2 regions of the Halopseudomonas sp. SMJS2 genome follow, and region 2 is predicted to be linked to the other one. Evidence: predicted binding sites of a transcription regulator. Region 2 holds the regulator's gene; the other holds the start of a gene.

Region 1 (3,209 bases), 530 kb from region 2:
CGGTCTCGCCATTGACGCTGGCCTGCGCCTCGAAACGGTATTTGCCGGCCGGCAAGACATTGCCGCTGGCGTCGGTACCGTCCCAGGTAAACTCGTGAATACCACCTTCCTGAGCGCCCAGATTGATGGTGGAGACCACACTGCCGGCCTCGTCGTAAACGTTCACCCTCACCGCACCGCTGGCCTGCGGCAACGCCAACTGACCGGTAAAGCCGGCCTCGGGATCAACCATTGCCTTATCCGTCGGTACCACCACAGTCCGGCCCACCAGAGACGAGGCCTGCAACGCCTGGGAAGACTGGAAGCTGCTGGCCATGGCCTCCATGGTGCTGTTCATCTTCTCGATGCCTTCGACGGTGCTGAACTGCGCCAGTTGCGCGATAAACTCGCCATTTTCCTGGGGCGCCAGCGGATCCTGGTTGTTCAATTGCGCGACCAGCAGCTCAAGAAACTCGTTCTTGCCCAGCTCATCGCCCTTGGCAAAGCGGTTTTGATCAACCTTATATTGATCCAGCAGGCTGTTGCCGACGCTGATATTGCTCATCTGCCCACTCCCTTATTGGCCCAGCGTCAGCACGCGCTGCAGCATGGTCTTGGCGGTATTCATGATTTCCACGTTAGTTTGATAGGCCCGCGAGGCAGCCATCATGTTGGCCATTTCCTCCACCACGTTGACGTTCGGATAGAACACGTAGCCCTCCTCGTTGGCCATGGGGTGATCGGGCTCGTAGCGCGACTGCAGCTCCGCATCCGACTCAACTACGCCCAGCACCTGCACGCCCTGCCCCGCCTGGTCGGTGGGCGCGAACAACGAGCCACCCAGGGCACCGTCCATCGCCTGCTGCTCGTTGAACACCGTGGCAAATACGGCCTGCCGGGCGCGGTAGGTCTGATCAATGCTGCTGGATACGGTCTCGGCATTGGCCATGTTGCTGGCCACGGTATTGAGCCTTAGGGATTGGGCGTTCATGCCGGAACCGGCAATATCGAATACCTGATTGAGCGACATGATCAGTCTCCGCGCAGGGCTGTCATCAGCCCTTTGAATTTGCTGTTGAGAAAGGTGAAGCTGGCCTGGAAATCGATGGCGTTTTCCGCGTAGCGAGCCTGCTCGGCCTGGACTTCAACGGTATTGCCATCCACCGATGGCTGGCTGGGGATGCGATAACGCAGGCCCGCTGCCTGATCGATGAAACCTTCGACATCCAGGTGCCGGGCATGGGTGCGAGTCGCCTGGAACGGGCGATCCGCGCCAGTCTGCTGGGCTTCCAGCACACTGGCGAAATCCAGGTCGCGGGCCTGATAGTTGGGGGTATCGGCATTGGCGATATTGTTCGCCAGCACCGCAGCACGGTCGGCACGAAAGTTCAGTGCCTGCTCATGCAGCCCCAGTGCGCGATCGAAGCTCAAACTCATAATGACATTCCTCACTGTGGCCCGATGGCCAGAGTTCTGATGCCAGGTTATAAGCAATAGCCGTGCCTATTACATAAATTTCTTACATATCAACTAGTTGAGAAATAAGAAGCGCATCAGGCGGCAATATCCTTCCGCCTGATGGCAAGACTGTCGTGGTAAAACGGCAAAAGCGGCGCAGGCTCAACGAGCCTGGTAGATGATCCCCGGATTGCATTGCACCATGCGGTACAGTTCGGGCAGGCCATTCAATGCCTCGGAGGCACCGAGCAACAGGTAGCCGCCCGGTTTGAGGGTGGCATGGATACGTCGCAGGATGTCCTTCTTCACCTCGGCGGAGAAATAGATCAACACGTTGCGGCAGAAGACGATATCGAACCGGCCGAGCACCGCGTAGCTGTCGAGCAGATTGAGCTGGCGAAATTCGACTCGGCTACGTACCGGCACCTTCACTGTCCAGCGGCCTGGCTCCTGCTGATCGAAATAGCGCGTCAGTCGGTCCTGCGACAGGCCTCGGGCGATCGCCAGGCTGTCGTACTGGGCGGCGCGGGCTGCTGCCAGCATGTTGCTGGATATCTCGGTGGCGACGATCTGCGCCCCACCACGCAGCTGGCCGGGATTGGCCCGCTCGTACTCGTCTATGGTCATACTCAGCGAATAGGGTTCCTGCCCTGAGGAGCACGCCGCCGACCAGATGCGCAAGCGCTGCCCCGGTTGATTGCCGATGAACTCCGGAATCAGCCGGTCCTTGAGAATTTCGAAGGGATAGTTGTCACGAAACCACAAGGTCTCGTTGGTGGTCATGGCGTCCACCACCAGCTCGCGCAACCCCGAGCGCGGCTGCTGCTGGATATGCCGCATCAGCTCGCCCAGATCACGGATACCGCGCTGCTCCAGCAGTCGATTGAGCCGGCTGGCCACAAGATACTGCTTGTTGTCGCCCAGGACGATACCGCAGGTTCTTTCGAGATAATCCCGGAACAGGTTGAAACTCTGATCAGCAATGCTCACGCAGTTCGCTCCAGGCCAGATGCATGGCAGATGCTATCAGGCTTCATGTGTCGGTCGCCTGCAGACGCTGGATAACCCGGTCAGCCAGATCGTCAGGGTTGAATTTCGCCAGAAAGGCATCCGCGCCAACCTTGCGCACCATGGCCTGGTTGAATACGCCGGAAAGCGAGGTGTGCAGCATGACATGCAGGCCCTCCATTCGCGGATCACTTCTGACCTCGGCCGTGAGAGTGTAACCGTCCATCTCCGGCATTTCGATATCCGAAATCAGCATCAACAGCGAATCGCTCACCTGAACGCCGGCATCGGCTTCGGCCTTCAGCCAGTCCAGCGCCTGGCGACCATCGTTCAGCGCAATCACCTCGATGCCCAAAGTCTCCAGGCAGCGGATGACCTGCTTGCGCGCCACCGTCGAGTCATCGACCACCAACACCTTGCGACTGGTGGTGGCCGCCAGCGTCTGTACTTCCTCAGTCTGTGCCTGCTGCGGCACGGTCCGCTCACCGGCGAGCACTTCGGCCAGCACCTTCTCCACGTCGATGATTTCCACCATTTGCTCATCGACCCGCGTTACTGCGGTCAGGTAGTGCTCCCGGCCGGCGCCCTTGGGCGGCGCATGCACGTCGGACCAGTTCAGATTGACGATGCGTTCCACGGCTCGCACCAGAAAGCCCTGTACCCGGCTGTTGTACTCGGTGATGATGACAAACGCGGAGGACAGGTCCTCCAGCTCCCGACCACCCGTGGCCTTGCCCAGATCAATGATCGGCAAGGTTCCACCG
Region 2 (3,209 bases):
CACCAACGACGCCGGCGACGTCAGCAAGGTCGTCTCGGTGGGCTCGCCTGCCACTTACCGGCAGCAGCCCGAAGCGGACGGCAGTCCAGTGGACGCGCGGGCCCAGACCATCGAATACCACGCCGCCGCCAATCGCGTGGTCCTGATCGACCAGGCCTTCCTCGAACAATCCGGCAATACCTTCCAGGGCCAGCGTGTCAGCTATGACATCGAGCGCCAGGTGGTAGACGCCGGTCGAGCCGATGCCGCCGAAGGGGAGTCCGCCGAGCGCATCGAGATAATCATCCAGCCACGCAAGCGTACCGAGCCGGCAACCAATGACGAAACTTGAAGCACGCCACCTGGCCAAAGCCTACAAATCGCGCAAGGTAGTACAGGATGTATCCCTGTCGATCAGGAGTGGCGAGGTGGTCGGCCTGCTCGGCCCCAACGGCGCCGGCAAGACCACCTGCTTCTATATGATCGTCGGCCTGGTCAAGGCAGACCAGGGCAGCATTCTGATCAATGACCAGGATGTCACCCGCCTGCCGATGCACGGCCGGGCGCGCCAGGGCATCGGCTACCTGCCGCAGGAAGCCTCCATTTTTCGCAAGCTCAGCGTCGCGGACAACATCATGGCGATTCTGGAAACCCGCCCGGACCTGAACCGCCAGGGCCGCGAAGGCAAACTGGATTCCCTGCTGCGTGAATTCCATATCCATCACCTGCGTGATAGCGCCGGCATGAGCCTGTCCGGTGGAGAGCGACGCCGCGCTGAAATTGCCCGCGCACTGGCGACCGATCCGCAGTTCATTCTGCTCGACGAACCTTTCGCCGGGGTCGATCCGATCTCGGTCAATGATATCAAGCAGATCATCCAGCACCTCAAGGACAAGGGCATCGGCGTACTGATAACCGACCATAACGTGCGGGAGACTCTGGATATCTGCGACAAGGCGTATATCGTCAATGACGGCCATATCATCGCCGAAGGTGACGCCGAGGAAGTGCTCGCCAACCAGCTGGTACGCGATGTGTATCTGGGCCATGCCTTCCGTTTGTAAAAGCCCAACGGAATGAGGCATGCTGGCCATGTTTTTGGTTGTCTCTCAATGGCTTAAACAGCGCACAAGGTAAACCGCAACACTATGAAACCAACGCTCGTCCTCAAAATGGGGCAGCAGCTGACCATGACTCCACAGCTGCAGCAAGCCATTCGGCTGCTTCAGCTGTCCAGCCTGGATCTGCAGCAGGAAGTGCAGGAAGCACTGGAAGCCAATCCCATGTTGGAGCTGGCCGACGACGGCGATGATGATTTCAGCCCCAGTGCGAGCGATACCGCTGGCAACGACGATGCCCCCGCCACGGCCCTGCCCGAGCCCGTTGAGCTGGAGGCCATTGACCAGCACAGCCACGGCGAAGAAGAAGGCAACTGGAACGAGCAGATTCCCAACGAATTGCCGGTCGACACCCAGTGGGAGGATATCTATCAGACCTCTGCCAGCTCCCTGCCCAGTTCAGATGATGAAGACTGGGACTTTACCGCGCGCACCGGCACTGGCGAGACCCTGCAGAGCCACCTTGAGTGGCAACTCAATTTGCTGCCGTTGTCGGACACCGACTATCAGATCGCTATCGCCCTGATCGATGGCATCAACGCCGATGGCTATCTGGAAGAATCCCTGGAAGACATTCTGACCTCCCTCGACCCAGCCCTCGAAGTGGAGCTGGATGAGGTCGAGATGGTGCTGCACCGGATTCAGCAGTTCGAGCCGACCGGTGTTGGCGCCCGCAACCTGAGCGAATGCCTGCACCTGCAGTTACAGCAGTTACCCGACACCACGCCCATGCTGGAGCAGGCCAAACGTGTGGTCCGCGACCACCTGGAGCTGCTCGGCAGCCGCGATTTCGCCCAGTTGATGCGCCGCTCCCGGCTGAAGGAGGATCAGCTGCGCGAGGTGGTGGAGCTGATCCAGACGCTGAACCCACGCCCCGGCGGCGAGATCGCCTCCGGTGAAGCAGAATATGTGATTCCCGATGTCATCGTGCGGCGGGACCAGAACCGCTGGATCGTCGAGCTGAACCAGGAGGCTGCGCCCAAGGTCCGGGTCAACAGCCAATACGCCTCCATGGTCAAGCGAGCTGACAGCAGCAACGACAACACCTACCTGCGCAACCATCTGCAGGAAGCGCGCTGGTTCATCAAGAGCCTGCAGAGCCGCAACGAGACGTTGATGAAGGTCGCAACCCAGATCGTCGAGCATCAGCGCGGCTTTCTCGAACATGGCGAAGAAGCCATGAAACCGCTGGTACTGCACGACATCGCCGAAGCCGTGGGCATGCATGAGTCGACCATCTCCCGGGTGACCACACAGAAATTCATGCATACGCCGCGGGGCATCTTCGAGCTCAAGTATTTCTTCTCCAGCCATGTCAGCACCAGCGAGGGCGGCGAGTTCTCCTCCACCGCCATCCGGGCGCTGATCAAGAAGCTGGTCGCGGCGGAAAACCCGAAGAAACCATTGAGTGACAGCAAGATCGCTGGTCTACTTGAGGAACAGGGCATCCATGTCGCGCGACGGACCATCGCCAAGTACCGCGAGTCCCTCAACATAGCGCCATCCAGCGAGAGGAAACGTCTGGTCTGAATCAATTGTTGAATCAATGAAATCGGCAACGAGAAGTGGCACCATGGGAGTCACCAAAAACGGTACTCCGGTTTATCAAGCCAATCAGGAGAAGTGTTATGCAAATGAACATCACTGGTCTTCAGCTCGATATCACCGACGCACTACGTGATTACGTTACCGAAAAAATGGCCCGTCTCGAGCGGCATTTCGACAAGATCATCAGCGTTCAGATCACCCTGGAGGTGGACAAGCTTCGGCAGAAAGCTGAAGGTGCCCTACATATTGCCGGCAACGACCTGGTTGCCGAGGCGGAGCATACCGACATGTATGCCGCCATCGACCTGCTGGCCGACCGTCTGGATCGCCAGTTGATCAAACACAAGGAAAAACACATTGGTCGCCAGCAAGGCGTCAATGACCGGTAAGGCTTTAAAGCAGCGAACTCATGCAGATAGATAACGTACTCACCCCCCAGCTTACTTTCACCAGTGTGCCGGGGGGCTCTAAGAAACGGGTGCTGGAAATGATCGGTGATATGGTCGCCCAGCACACCGATCTGGACTCCGATGCCATTTATGAAAGCCTGATCGCCCGGGAAAA

Evidence for each region. Region 2 encodes sigma-54, which starts transcription at its own class of promoters, with help from an activator protein. Its sites were predicted from a motif close to ANTGGCATNNANNTTGCTNT; they were not measured.
Region 1: a site for sigma-54 is predicted at 1,467-1,486, ahead of flgB (flagellar basal body rod protein FlgB). Genes of this name have one in related genera too.

What each region holds. Positions count from the first base shown of each region.
Region 1 is NZ_CP123445.1:1,180,465-1,183,673, reverse strand. Features, by position in the region: gene flgD (flagellar hook assembly protein FlgD) at 1-544, opposite strand, end outside; gene flgC (flagellar basal body rod protein FlgC) at 557-1,009, opposite strand; gene flgB (flagellar basal body rod protein FlgB) at 1,012-1,416, opposite strand; gene QAO71_RS05655 (protein-glutamate O-methyltransferase CheR) at 1,600-2,427, opposite strand; gene QAO71_RS05650 (chemotaxis protein CheV) at 2,471-3,209, opposite strand, start outside.
Region 2 is NZ_CP123445.1:653,529-656,737, reverse strand. Features, by position in the region: gene lptA (lipopolysaccharide transport periplasmic protein LptA) at 1-331, shown strand, start outside; gene lptB (LPS export ABC transporter ATP-binding protein) at 318-1,043, shown strand; gene QAO71_RS03155 (RNA polymerase factor sigma-54) at 1,128-2,627, shown strand; gene raiA (ribosome-associated translation inhibitor RaiA) at 2,726-3,034, shown strand; gene ptsN (PTS IIA-like nitrogen regulatory protein PtsN) at 3,055-3,209, shown strand, end outside.